DNA from 2 places in the Bacillus luti genome. Region 1 is predicted to be linked to the other one. Evidence: a T-box and tRNA genes for the amino acid it is inferred to sense, from the RefSeq annotation. Region 1 holds a T-box; the other holds one or more tRNA genes.
What was found. The T-box of region 1 lies ahead of serS (serine--tRNA ligase). A T-box ahead of a tRNA ligase gene usually reads a tRNA of that ligase, here a tRNA-Ser.
Positions count from the first base shown of each region.

Region 2: it has a tRNA-Ser gene. The T-box ahead of serS (serine--tRNA ligase) is inferred to sense a tRNA for this amino acid. The anticodon was not compared.

Region 1 is NZ_CP040336.1:5,095,266-5,102,320, reverse strand. Features, by position in the region: gene EUC40_RS25845 (serine hydrolase) at 1-744, shown strand, start outside; gene pdxS (pyridoxal 5'-phosphate synthase lyase subunit PdxS) at 905-1,792, shown strand; gene pdxT (pyridoxal 5'-phosphate synthase glutaminase subunit PdxT) at 1,811-2,401, shown strand; T-box leader at 2,456-2,677, shown strand; gene serS (serine--tRNA ligase) at 2,729-4,003, shown strand; tRNA gene EUC40_RS25825 (tRNA-Ser) at 4,160-4,252, shown strand; gene EUC40_RS25820 (sigma factor-like helix-turn-helix DNA-binding protein) at 4,419-4,811, shown strand; gene EUC40_RS25815 (deoxynucleoside kinase) at 4,847-5,515, opposite strand; gene EUC40_RS25810 (deoxynucleoside kinase) at 5,518-6,153, opposite strand; gene EUC40_RS25805 (cysteine hydrolase family protein) at 6,279-6,818, opposite strand; gene tadA (tRNA adenosine(34) deaminase TadA) at 6,927-7,055, shown strand, end outside.
Region 2 is NZ_CP040336.1:490,200-497,254, reverse strand. Features, by position in the region: gene EUC40_RS02620 (S8 family serine peptidase) at 1-534, shown strand, start outside; gene EUC40_RS02615 (L-lactate dehydrogenase) at 709-1,653, opposite strand; gene EUC40_RS02610 (DUF4179 domain-containing protein) at 2,130-3,158, opposite strand; gene EUC40_RS02605 (sigma-70 family RNA polymerase sigma factor) at 3,151-3,681, opposite strand; tRNA gene EUC40_RS02600 (tRNA-Glu) at 3,927-3,998, opposite strand; tRNA gene EUC40_RS02595 (tRNA-Ser) at 4,005-4,095, opposite strand; tRNA gene EUC40_RS02590 (tRNA-Asn) at 4,102-4,176, opposite strand; tRNA gene EUC40_RS02585 (tRNA-Ile) at 4,184-4,260, opposite strand; tRNA gene EUC40_RS02580 (tRNA-Gly) at 4,271-4,341, opposite strand; tRNA gene EUC40_RS02575 (tRNA-Lys) at 4,355-4,430, opposite strand; tRNA gene EUC40_RS02570 (tRNA-Thr) at 4,441-4,516, opposite strand; tRNA gene EUC40_RS02565 (tRNA-Phe) at 4,531-4,606, opposite strand; tRNA gene EUC40_RS02560 (tRNA-Asp) at 4,616-4,691, opposite strand; tRNA gene EUC40_RS02555 (tRNA-Met) at 4,695-4,771, opposite strand; tRNA gene EUC40_RS02550 (tRNA-Ser) at 4,800-4,892, opposite strand; tRNA gene EUC40_RS02545 (tRNA-Ile) at 4,910-4,986, opposite strand; tRNA gene EUC40_RS02540 (tRNA-Met) at 4,991-5,067, opposite strand; tRNA gene EUC40_RS02535 (tRNA-Ala) at 5,088-5,160, opposite strand; tRNA gene EUC40_RS02530 (tRNA-Pro) at 5,176-5,249, opposite strand; tRNA gene EUC40_RS02525 (tRNA-Arg) at 5,260-5,333, opposite strand; tRNA gene EUC40_RS02520 (tRNA-Leu) at 5,337-5,425, opposite strand; tRNA gene EUC40_RS02515 (tRNA-Gly) at 5,442-5,516, opposite strand; tRNA gene EUC40_RS02510 (tRNA-Leu) at 5,546-5,626, opposite strand; tRNA gene EUC40_RS02505 (tRNA-His) at 5,649-5,724, opposite strand; tRNA gene EUC40_RS02500 (tRNA-Thr) at 5,734-5,809, opposite strand; tRNA gene EUC40_RS02495 (tRNA-Val) at 5,814-5,889, opposite strand; rRNA gene rrf (5S ribosomal RNA) at 5,894-6,009, opposite strand; rRNA gene EUC40_RS02485 (23S ribosomal RNA) at 6,111-7,055, opposite strand, start outside.

The DNA.
Region 1 (7,055 bases):
GAAAATAAAATGGCTGCGAGAGATGTAGCGATTTTAGCACAACATCTTATTCAAGATTTCCCTAAAACATTAGATATAGCAAAGATTTCAAAAAAGACATTCCGTGAAGGTACTACGGATCGAATTGAAATGATTAACTGGAACTGGATGTTACCAGGTTTATCTAAGGCATACGATGGTGTAGATGGTCTGAAAACAGGTTCAACTCCAGAAGCAGGAGATTGTTTCACTGGTACAATTGAAAGAAATGGTATGCGTTTTATTTCTGTAGTTATTAAAACGAAGTCTCGTGATGCACGCTTTGATGAAACAAAGAAATTATATGATTATGGATTTGCTAATTTTGAAATGAAGCAAATGTATAAAAAAGATTCTTCAGTAAAAGGACAAGAAACATTACGAGTAGAAAATGCAAAAGATAAAGATGTGGCAGTTCAAACGAAACAAGCTGTCTCACTTCCAATGCCAAAAGGCAGTAAAGATATTTATAAAACAGAATTAAAAGAAGCAAATAAAGGACAAGAAGCACCTATTAAAAAAGGCGCTGCACTTGGTCAAATGGTAATTACACCAAAAGACACGAATGATCCTGGATTTTTATCTGGTAAGTCATTGCAAATAGATCTTGTAACAAAATCTGCAGTAGAAGAAGCGAATTGGTTTACTCGTTCTATGCGCGGAATTGGTTCTTTCTTTAGTGGTATATGGAATAGTGCTGTTGATACAGTAAAAGGTTGGTTTTAAGAGCTCCTCATGGTAGGGGCTTTTTTTTATTCCTATTTTTCATACCGACTTTATGAAAAAGTAGTAGACAAGCATCTGATGGTTAGTGGTAGAATGTAAGAGTATTCTTAATTTTCGCCTATAGCGGGGGAAAGCAATTCACCTAGGGGGGTTTTTGTACATGACAAATGTAACAGGGACAGAACGTGTAAAACGTGGAATGGCAGAAATGCAAAAAGGCGGCGTTATTATGGACGTAATTAACGCTGAACAAGCAAAAATTGCAGAAGAGGCAGGCGCAGTTGCCGTTATGGCATTAGAGCGTGTACCAGCAGATATTCGTGCAGCAGGTGGCGTTTCTCGTATGGCTGATCCAACAATTGTTGAAGAAGTTATGGGTGCGGTGTCGATTCCGGTTATGGCAAAATGCCGTATCGGTCACCTTGTAGAAGCACGTGTATTAGAATCATTAGGGGTAGACTATATCGATGAGAGTGAAGTATTAACTCCTGCTGATGAAGTATACCATTTAAATAAACGTGATTACACAGTTCCATTTGTATGTGGTTGCCGTGATATCGGAGAAGCTGCACGTCGTATTGCAGAAGGTGCATCTATGCTTCGTACAAAAGGTGAACCAGGAACAGGAAACATTGTAGAGGCAGTGCGTCATATGCGCCAAGTCAATGCAGAAATCCGTCAAGTTGCAAGTCTACGTGAAGATGAGTTAATGACATATGCAAAAAATACTGGTGCTCCTTATGAAGTACTACTTGAAATTAAACGCCTTGGCCGCTTGCCGGTTGTAAACTTTGCAGCAGGTGGTGTAGCAACACCAGCAGATGCAGCGTTAATGATGCAACTTGGTGCTGATGGTGTATTTGTTGGGTCTGGTATCTTTAAATCAGAGAATCCAGAGAAATTTGCACGTGCAATCGTTGAAGCGACAACTCATTATGAGGATTACGAACTAATTGCAAGCCTTTCTAAAGGATTAGGTAATGCGATGAAAGGTATCGAAATTTCAACGTTATTACCAGAACAACGCATGCAAGAGCGTGGATGGTAATTGAAGGAGAACTTTAAAATGGTGAAAATCGGTGTACTAGGTCTTCAAGGTGCAGTTCGTGAGCATGTAAAATCAGTTGAAGCAAGTGGTGCAGAAGCTGTTGTTGTAAAGCGTATAGAGCAACTTGAAGAGATTGATGGTCTTATTTTACCAGGCGGTGAAAGTACAACAATGCGCCGTCTTATTGATAAGTATGCTTTCATGGAACCACTTCGTACATTCGCGAAGTCTGGTAAACCAATGTTTGGTACATGTGCAGGTATGATTCTTCTTGCAAAGACACTTATTGGTTATGAAGAAGCACATATTGGTGCTATGGATATTACAGTTGAGCGTAATGCGTTCGGACGCCAAAAGGATAGTTTTGAAGCTGCACTTTCAATTAAAGGTGTGGGAGAGGACTTTGTTGGTGTATTTATCCGTGCTCCATATGTCGTACATGTAGCTGATGATGTCGAAGTACTTTCTACACATAGCGACCGAATGGTAGCGGTAAGACAAAATCAATTTTTAGCTGCTTCATTCCATCCAGAATTAACGGATGATCATCGTGTGACAGCATACTTTGTCGAAATGGTAAAAGAAGCGAAAATGAAAAAAGTTGTATAAGTAACTTGCAACTTGTATAAGATTATAGTAAATTGATGATAACAATTTTATAAAATAAGCGTGTTGATAGGAAATAGTAACAAATGTTGTTTCTTATAGAGAGTCGATGGTTGGTGGAAATCGATAGAAACAGTTTGTGAATCCATCCTGGAATGGAATGTGGAATATCTTTATGATTAGTAAACATTCCCGGTGAAGAGCCGTTATTTCTACTTGAGAGGAAGGCGGTAATGCTTTCAACTAGGGTGGCAACGCGGGTTAACTCCCGTCCCTTTATATAGGGACGGGAGTTTTTTGTGTTTTATAAAATAAAAGGAGGAGTATAGAATGCTTGATATTAAATTTTTACGTACGAATTTTGAAGAAGTAAAAGCAAAGTTACAGCATAGAGGCGAAGATTTAACTGATTTTGGTCGCTTTGAAGAACTGGATACGAGAAGAAGAGAGTTACTTGTTCAAACAGAGGAACTAAAAAGTAAACGTAACGAAGTATCTCAACAAATTTCTGTATTAAAGCGTGAAAAGAAAGACGCGGAAGCTTTAATCTTAGAAATGCGCGAAGTTGGCGAGAAAGTAAAAGACCTTGATAATGAGCTTCGTACAGTTGAAGAAGATTTAGAAAGATTAATGTTATCTATTCCAAATATCCCTCATGAATCTGCTCCAGTTGGGGAGACAGAGGATGATAATGTAGTAGCACGTAGTTGGGGAGAAGTGAAGGAATTTGCTTTTGAACCAAAACCACATTGGGATCTTGCTACAGATTTAGGAATTTTAGACTTTGAGCGTGCTGGGAAAGTAACAGGAAGCCGCTTCGTATTTTACAAAGGTGCTGGTGCAAGATTAGAGCGTGCTTTAATTAGCTTTATGCTTGACCTTCATACTGATGAGCACGGATATGAAGAAGTGTTACCTCCGTATATGGTAAACCGTGCAAGTATGACAGGAACAGGACAACTTCCAAAGTTTGAAGAAGATGCATTCCGCATTGAAAGTGAAGATTACTTCTTAATTCCAACAGCTGAAGTACCTGTAACGAATATGCACCGCGATGAGATTTTAAATAAAGAGCAATTGCCTATAAGATATGCTGCATTTAGCTCTTGTTTCCGTTCTGAAGCAGGTTCAGCTGGCCGTGATACACGTGGTTTAATTCGTCAGCATCAGTTCAATAAAGTAGAGCTTGTAAAGTTCGTAAAACCAGAAGATTCTTATGAAGAGTTAGAAAAATTAACAAATGATGCAGAACGCGTGTTACAATTATTAGAGTTGCCATATCGCGTTATGAGCATGTGCACAGGCGATTTAGGATTTACAGCAGCGAAGAAATACGATATCGAAGTATGGATTCCAAGCTATGGCACATATCGTGAAATTTCTTCTTGTAGTAATTTTGAGGCTTTCCAAGCGAGACGTGCAAATATCCGTTTCCGCCGTGAGCCAAACGGAAAACCAGAACATGTTCATACATTAAATGGATCTGGTCTTGCAATCGGACGTACGGTGGCAGCTATTTTAGAGAACTACCAACAAGAAGATGGTACAATTATAATTCCAGAAGTTCTTCGCCCTTATATGGGAGGAAAAACAGTTATTAAGTAAATTTATAAACATTCATCGGTATGAGTGATTGGTAATTATGAGCGTTGTCAGTACTATAATGTAGGAGAGGGAAAGTAAAATTTCCCTTTCCTCATAATTTATTTTAGTAGGGTTGACTAACTGTTTTTCTTTTGATATTATATTTGATGTCAATATGGAGGTATACCCAAGTCTGGCTGAAGGGATCGGTCTTGAAAACCGACAGGCGGCGAGAGTCGCGCGGGGGTTCGAATCCCTCTACCTCCTCCAGATATAATTGACAACAGCGCATATAAGTGGAGATTGGAGAACTCGTTACCAACACGTAACGAGTTTTTATTTTAAAACCAATCATAAAGTATGGTGTAAGGATATATTGTCCTTATTACACACTCATATTCCGATGATTATCTTCATAGATATGAAAGGAGTCAACATGGATCTTATTATACAAACGTTTCCTTTAGATGGAAAAACTTTATATTATGTACAATGTCCTGTCTGTAAGAACAATAGAATTTTAAACAGTGGTGCAAACGTATCACGCATTATTAGCGATGATACATTCCGTAAACTTTGTGGTTGCACTTGCGATGTAAAGCAAACTGCGACAAAAGTAGAGGCACCAAAACAAGTTAAAAAAGAAGCTGTAAAGAAAGAAGCAGCTCCAAAACGTACAGGTAAAGTATTAACAGCGGTAATTAACGGGAAAGAAATGACTGTTAAAGAGATTGCTGAGACATACGATATTAGTACAAGTACTGTTCGTCAGCGTATTAACGCTGGAAAACCTGAGAGTGAAATTATTGCTCCAACAAAAAAGAAGTAATTTAATAGAAAAACCCGTGCGTATGCACGGGTTTTTTATTTTACAAGTTTACGTGATTGTTTCAGAAAATGGCCAATTTTTTTAATGATTGGTTCAATGGAATCGCCATCTTTTAAAATATCGTATTCGTTAATGTTTAATCTTAAAACAGGGCATGAATTAAAGTTGTTAATCCAGTTTTCGTAACGCCCATGCATCTCTTTCCAATACTCAATTGGTGTTTGCTGTTCCATTGGACGTCCGCGTTCTTGGATACGATCAACGATATCATCGAAAGAGCCTTCTAAGTAAATTAATAAGTCTGGATGAGGGAAGTAAGGAGTCATGACCATAGCATCAAATAAACCTTTGTATGTTTCGTAATCCGTTTCCGTCATTGTTCCTTTTTCATGGTGCATCTTTGCGAAAATTCCAGTGTCTTCGTAGATAGAACGATCTTGAACAAAACCACCACCGTATTCAAAAATTCTTTTTTGTTCTTTGAATCGTTCTGCTAAGAAATACACTTGCAAGTGGAAGCTCCAACGAGTGAAATCACCATAGAACTTGTCTAAGTATGGATTGGAATCTACTTTTTCAAATGATGTGCGATAACCTAAAGCGTTAGCTAATGCGGTTGTCATAGTTGATTTACCGACACCTACTGTTCCAGCGATAGTGATGACTGCATCATTTGGTATATCATATTTTTGCCTTAAATTCATTATTATTTCGACTCCTTTAAGAGAGTATTTTGAAGGGTAGATAGGATGACATTTAAATCATCAGGATTTTTTATAAAATCCATATCGTCTCCGTTAAACTTTAACACTGGGATATCTGGATGATCTTGTTTGAAAGTATCCATTGCTGTTTCATAATCTTTTGTGAGTTGTAGCAAGTAATTAGGATCCATATTTTTTTCGAATTCTCTTCCGCGCATTGCGATTCGCTTTTGTAATGTTTCCAGACTAGCTGTTAAATAAACGATGACGTTTGGTACGGGCATATCTTGTGTAAGGATACGATAGATTTGCATGTACTTGTCATATTGAGAATCTTTTAATGTACGTGATGCGAAAATCAAATTTTTAAATATATGATAATCCGCTACCACAGGCTTCTTTTGATTCAAATACTTTATGTTAATATCTTCTAATTGTTTGTATCTATTACAAAGAAAGAACATCTCTGTTTGAAAACTCCATTCATCGATGTCTTCATAAAACTTTCCTAAAAAAGGGTTTTCATCAACGATCTCTTTTAGTAAGTGGAGTTGCATGTGAGTTGAAATCTCCTTCGCAAGTGAAGTTTTTCCAACACCAATTGGTCCTTCAACCGTGATAAATGGTACTCCGGTCACGCTGTTTCCTCCTTTCAATCAGTGATTTACCGTGACTACTAAAAACACAAAACAGAATTATTGTAGCACAAGAGGGAAGCGAGCGGGTTAATTTGATATAAAAAGTTAGAAAATAGATATATGTATTAATTAAATTTTATTTTCGATGACGGTGTTGTAGTTGCTTTCAATGTAGTTTCCATTATTTTTAAAGCGTGAATATTATCTTGGTCGTTGTTGGAGGCGATACAATCTTGCGGTACATAAAGTGTATAATTTCTCATATGAGCGTCATTAGCTGTAAATAGGATACATATATTCCCGGCAACTCCTGTTAATATTAGATTTTCTATTTTTAAATAACCTAGTAAAGAATTCAAAGGCGTTTCATAAAAAGCAGAATAATGTGGTTTAATAAAAATGTAATCATCAGAACTTGGAGCAATCCTATGAATTATATTTTCACTATATTGATTCGTGCAATGAGTAATAAGTTGGTCAATATCAGATCTCCAAAGTTGATAATGGTCATTAACGTAAATTATAGGATAGCCGAAGGACTGCATTTTTTTCTTTAATTGTAAAATCGGGCTTGTTATAACTTCGCATTTTTGGGCTAGAATGGGCCCGTGAGAAAATTGAAAATCATTAATCATATCGATAATGAGCAAGGCAGTATTTTTCATATGTAATCCCCTCTCTTTTTCTTTTAGGGTGGATTGAATTTGTAAAAGTTATCCCATGTGTAGTAAATGGAAATAAGTGTACTTTATTTGTAATGAAAGGACTATGTTATGGAACAAGATCAAGATATTTATTTTATGCAACTAGCGATAGAAGAAGCTCAAAAGGCAGAGGAAATACAAGAAGTGCCGATTGGTGCAGTTATAGTGTTAGATGGTGAGGTAATTAGTAGCGCTCAT
Region 2 (7,055 bases), 600 kb from region 1:
AATGAACGTGGCTATTTAGATGAAAAGTTCGATTATACGAAACTTGGCGTAAAAGTATATGCAACTGATTCTTACCGTCATAAGTTTGAAGGTTCACTTGATAAATACGGATACTTCAAGCTAAATGGACTTCCTGTTAATAAACGCGACTACAACTTATATGTAGAAGTACCAGGGCACTTAACAAGCCGCCTAACTACGAAACTAGGTACTGAAAAAGATGGTAAACTGCTCGGCCAATATTATTATGCACGCTTTGATGAAAACCTTGCAGGTGATGTAAATGGCGATAAAGTAATTGATATTAAAGATGCAGAAATTATCGCTGGCAACTACGGTAAAAAAGGACTATCTGTAAAAGACGGTGACCTTAACAAAGATGGCATTGTTGACGAAAAAGATATTCGCTTCGTTGAAAAGAACTTCTTGAAAAAAGGTCCTGATGCATCTAAATCACAAACACCTGTTGAAAAATCAAAAAGCGGTACACTTGCAGATATTTTAAAGAAATTAGGATTAACGCCTAAAAAATAATAATAAAGAGCACTCTACTTTACGTAGAGTGCTCTTTTCTATAAACGACCCTTATCCAGCAAAAGGGGTATATTGGGGATATACAAGGGAAACCGGAAAAGGAATTTATATTTAAATTATATAAAAACTCAGAGGTAGGAAGCAGTTTCCCGCCTCTGAATTATTTAGCAATTATTATAGTACTGGTGCCATTGTTTCTTTTAACACTTTTACAGAATGAGCGAATTTCGCTTTTTCTTCTTCATTTAGCTCAAGTTCTACGATTTCACGTACACCTTGGCGGTTAATAACAGCTGGAACACCTACGTAAGCATCTTTCTCACCATATTGACCTTCAAGGTATGCAGATACAGTTAATACGCTGTTCTCGTTGCTTAAGATCGCTTTAGTTACACGAAGTAGTGACATACCGATTCCGTAGTAAGTTGCGCCTTTACGCTCGATGATATGGTAAGCTGCGTCACGTACATTTTCGAAGATTTTATCTAAGTCTTCTTGTTTGTACTGTTCGTTGTTAGCTAAAATTGTTTCTAGTTTTTGTACACCTACAGTAGCATGGCTCCATACTGGAAGTTCAGTGTCACCGTGCTCACCAACGATGTAAGCATGAACGTTACGTGGATCTACATCTAAGTAGTCACCTAACATGTAACGGAAACGAGCAGAGTCTAAAGTAGTACCAGAACCGATTACGCGCTCTTTTGGTAAACCAGATTCTTTCCAAGTTACGTAAGTTAAAATGTCAACTGGGTTTGTTGCGATTAAGAAGATTCCATCGAATCCGCTATCCATAATACCGCGAACGATTTGTTTAAAGATTTTTGTATTTTTCTCAACTAAGTCTAAACGAGTTTCGCCTGGCTTTTGTGGTAATCCAGCAGTGATAACAACTAAATCTGCATCTTTACAATCTGCATAACTACCGCTCCAAACTTTTGTTGCTGCTGGAGAGAATGGTACCGCATGGCTTAAGTCCATTGCTTCCCCTTCTGCTTTTGCTTCATTAACATCTACTAATACGAATTCTTCAGCTACACCTTGATTGATCATTGAGTAAGCGTAACTACAACCTACAGCTCCTGTTCCTACTAATACTACGCGATTGATACCTTTTTTCATGGTAATTTCCCCTCTCAATTGTTTACATATATTTTTTTTATAATTGTTTAAGTAATTAATTAAAATACTAATTTAATGTTGTTTAACTTCTTTACATTCATATTGTAGCACGTATTATTGTGAATTACTTCACAAATTATGACCTATTTGTGAACTTTTTCACATAGAGTGTAAAGTTGTTGGAATAGGTGTGGAATCCATTTCAATGGAGGCGTTTTCTTTAGATTGTGAAAGGGATTTTATCAGTAAGTGAAATTATATCGGCGATGTTTGCAATATATCCACTTACCAACATAACTCAACAATAATGACAGCATAAAAAACGCCATCCTTTCTGTATATTTCTACAAAAAGAATAGCCTTTTTTGATTATATGGATACAAATTTATCTTAGTTGGATAGCGATATTTTTTCATACACGTCAAATTAACATACCATCACTTAATAACAGTCAATAACCTAGCAAAGCTCTTCAATTATTGTAGCAACACAGTCGTTTTCAAATCTAGAGCACCCCCATTTTTTAATGTATCATTTAGACCACTAAGATACGAAGGTTCAATTGTTAAGGATTTTGGAGGATTATCCATTGGTGGAAGGGCTAAAACAATATGGTGTCCGTATAGTCCCGTGCTACCAACTTGTAAGCTGACTCCTTCGTAAATTTTTCCTTTATCATCAGTGACAGTATAATCAAGTGCTGGCCAGCTATCATTAACTTCCATTTCTTTTGGATAATCAAAGGTCAAATCAACCCTCGTTGAAAGTGAAGAAAAGGTTACTTGATTTACTGTTAATGCATACAGATTATCTTTCGTTAATGTTTTTATATTAGGAGTGAATTTACGAATCTCATCTTCAACTTTTGTAAGAGGAAATGCTACGTTCCATGTTCCTGTTTGTCCAAATAAATTTTTCCCATGGACGGAAACATCAATTTTATCACCAAATTCACCGTAATTAGCCAGAGTGAATTCATGCTGCTCAATAATGCTGTTTCGTCCTTTTGGCTTCTGTGAAGTAGAACTAATTGCAGCTCTGACCTCTTTCCCATTAATGGTTACATAACTAAATCCAGCTTTCTCTTCATTGCTATTTGAAATAGTATTTTCTCCTTTGTATTCCACCGTGATCACTAAACGTCCACCATCGTAAACAGCTTCTTTCACCTTCATCGTTAAACCACTATGGTTATCTTGTCTCTCAATTGATGTAGCCAGCTCATCCTTTTCGATTTTATCAGCAGCAATATCATTAAATTGTGCATAAATGGGGCCTATAACTGGAACACTCGATAATGTCTTTGCCATAGTAGGAGAAATGAATCCAAAACCTAAGAGAGAAACACATATTCCACAAGCAACAAGACTAGAATACTTGATTGTTTTTTTTCTACGGTATCCATTTTTCTTAGCTTGAAGCATGGCTGTTTTTTCTCTTTGAATTAACCGATCTTCTGGTATAGGAATATCATTGATATGGTGATTAAATTCTTCTTTATTCATAACTATATCCCTCCTTTAAAATGGGGCGTAAAGCTTGCTTTGCTCGATGTAATTGAGATTTTACCGTTCCTTCTGGAGAATTAAGAACCTCAGCAATTTCCTTAATAGATAAATCGTGATAATACCTTAATAAAATAATAGTTTTGTAAGTAGGATCTAAAAAATTAAATGCCTCGATTAAATCCAAAGATTGTTCTAATTTATTCATGCTCTCTTCCGTACATAAATTAGAAAACATTTCATCATTCGCAACAAATTGTCTAGAGGATTTTCTTACAAAATCAATGGATTTAAAAACAAGAATTTTAGTAATCCAACTTTGAAATTTCTCGGGCTTTTTTAATTTTTTCAATGAAAGATACGCTTCATAAATTGTTTCTTGGTATATATCCAGTGCATCTTGTTCATTTCTTACATAAGAATAGGCTGTTCGATATAATTTCGGACGAACAAAAGTAATGAGTTGTTCAAATGCTTGATCATTTCCCCTTGTTGCTTGTTTTACTAGATAGGCTATGTCCATTTTTATTTCTTCCTCCCTTTACTAATATAGTCGAATGAGAGAATAAAAAGGTTGCAAAAATAAGTGCATATATATAAATCTTCTACAATTTATTGCAATGATTAAATACAGCATTAAAGAAAAGATACCCGAAATTCAAATAGAAAAAAGTATACAAGAAATCCATAAAAAAAAAAAGCAGACTATCCAAAGTCCACTTTTACACAACAAAAAAGAGATAGCAGATTATGCTATCTCTTTTAGTATGACCCGTACGGGATTCGAACCCGTGTTACCGCCGTGAAAGGGCGGTGTCTTAACCACTTGACCAACGGGCCAGTTACTGGCAGAGAAGAAGGGATTCGAACCCTCGCACCGCGTTAGCGATCTACTCCCTTAGCAGGGGAGCCCCTTGAGCCACTTGGGTACTTCTCTATAATATGGCTCCGCAGGTAGGACTCGAACCTACGACCGATCGGTTAACAGCCGATAGCTCTACCACTGAGCTACTGCGGAACAATTATGGTGGGCCTAAATGGACTCGAACCATCGACCTCACGCTTATCAGGCGTGCGCTCTAACCAGCTGAGCTATAGGCCCATAATTGAAAAGCGGGTGAAGAGAATCGAACTCTCGACCAGAGCTTGGAAGGCTCTTGTTTTACCACTAAACTACACCCGCATTAAATTGTAAATGGTGAGCCATGAAGGACTCGAACCTTCGACCCTCTGATTAAAAGTCAGATGCTCTACCAACTGAGCTAATGGCTCATTTTGAAAGTGGTGCCGACTAGAGGACTTGAACCCCCAACCTACTGATTACAAGTCAGTTGCTCTACCAATTGAGCTAAGTCGGCTTGCGACTTCAAAATGGTGGCTCGGGACGGAATCGAACCGCCGACACGAGGATTTTCAGTCCTCTGCTCTACCGACTGAGCTACCGAGCCTTATTAAAATGGCGGTCCCGACCGGGGTCGAACCGGCGATCTCCTGCGTGACAGGCAGGCATGTTAACCACTACACCACGGGACCATTTGGTTGCGGGGACAGGATTTGAACCTGCGACCTTCGGGTTATGAGCCCGACGAGCTACCGTGCTGCTCCACCCCGCGATGATAAAATATTTACTTTAGAAAAAAATGGAGGAGGTAGAGGGATTCGAACCCCCGCGCGACTCTCGCCGCCTGTCGGTTTTCAAGACCGATCCCTTCAGCCGAACTTGGGTATACCTCCGAGATATAAACGTCTAATGGTGGACCTTGTAGGACTCGAACCTACGACCGGACGGTTATGAGCCGTCTGCTCTAACCAGCTGAGCTAAAGGTCCTTTATGGTAGCGGCGGAGGGGATCGAACCCCCGACCTCACGGGTATGAACCGTACGCTCTAGCCAGCTGAGCTACACCGCCATAAATGATATTAAAATAAGTGGAGCCTAGCGGGATCGAACCGCTGACCTCCTGCGTGCAAGGCAGGCGCTCTCCCAGCTGAGCTAAGGCCCCATATTTTTGGGAATATCGGGAAGACAGGATTTGAACCTGCGACCCCCTGGTCCCAAACCAGGTGCTCTACCAAGCTGAGCCACTTCCCGTTAATAAAAGCGCGCCCGAGAGGAGTCGAACCCCTAACCTCTTGATCCGTAGTCAAACGCTCTATCCAATTGAGCTACGGGCGCATATGGTGCCGAGGGCGGGGGTCGAACCCGCACGGTGGTCACCCACCGCAGGATTTTAAGTCCTGTGCGTCTGCCTGTTCCGCCACCCCGGCATGTCATATTGAAAATTGGAGCGGAAGACGGGATTCGAACCCGCGACCCCAACCTTGGCAAGGTTGTATTCTACCACTGAACTACTTCCGCAAGACATGTATGAGTTATTTAATTAAAAGTGCGGGTGAAGGGAGTCGAACCCCCACGCCAAAGGCGCTAGATCCTAAGTCTAGTGCGTCTGCCAATTCCGCCACACCCGCATATTAATATTTCAAGAAAAAATGGGGCGACTGATGGGAATCGAACCCACGAATGCCGGAGCCACAATCCGGTGCGTTAACCACTTCGCCACAACCGCCATGATTTCTGGTGCCGACTAGAGGACTTGAACCCCCAACCTACTGATTACAAGTCAGTTGCTCTACCAATTGAGCTAAGTCGGCTAAATGGTGGAGGATGACGGGATCGAACCGCCGACCCCCTGCTTGTAAGGCAGGTGCTCTCCCAGCTGAGCTAATCCTCCATTTGCCTGGCAACGTCCTACTCTCACAGGGACAAGGTCCCAACTACCATCGGCGCTAGAGAGCTTAACTTCCGTGTTCGGTATGGGAACGGGTGTGGCCTCTCTGCCATCATTACCAGACTGTATTCATTTAAGACAAGAATTATTGTAACTTATTTAACTTTTAAAGTCAACAAGTTTTTTATATTCTTTCAAAACTAGATAACATTGCTTCATATTATATGGTTAAGTCCTCGATCTATTAGTATTCGTCAGCTCCACATGTCACCATGCTTCCACCTCGAACCTATCAACCTGATCATCTTTCAGGGATCTTACTAGCTTACGCTATGGGAAATCTCATCTTGAGGGGGGCTTCATGCTTAGATGCTTTCAGCACTTATCCCTTCCGCACATAGCTACCCAGCTATGCCCTTGGCAGAACAACTGGTACACCAGCGGTGCGTCCATCCCGGTCCTCTCGTACTAAGGACAGCTCCTCTCAAATTTCCTACGCCCACGACGGATAGGGACCGAACTGTCTCACGACGTTCTGAACCCAGCTCGCGTACCGCTTTAATGGGCGAACAGCCCAACCCTTGGGACCGACTACAGCCCCAGGATGCGATGAGCCGACATCGAGGTGCCAAACCTCCCCGTCGATGTGGACTCTTGGGGGAGATAAGCCTGTTATCCCCGGGGTAGCTTTTATCCGTTGAGCGATGGCCCTTCCATGCGGAACCACCGGATCACTAAGCCCGACTTTCGTCCCTGCTCGACTTGTAGGTCTCGCAGTCAAGCTCCCTTATGCCTTTGCACTCTACGAATGATTTCCAACCATTCTGAGGGAACCTTTGGGCGCCTCCGTTACACTTTAGGAGGCGACCGCCCCAGTCAAACTGCCCACCTGACACTGTCTCCCGGGTCGATAAGACCCGTAGGTTAGAATTTCAATACAGTCAGGGCGGTATCCCACCAGCGCCTCCACCGAAGCTAGCGCTCCGGTTTCAATGGCTCCCGCCTATCCTGTACAAACTGTACCAAAATTCAATATCAGGCTACAGTAAAGCTCCACGGGGTCTTTCCGTCCTGTCGCGGGTAACCTGCATCTTCACAGGTACTATAATTTCACCGAGTCTCTGGTTGAGACAGTGCCCAAATCGTTACACCTTTCGTGCGGGTCGGAA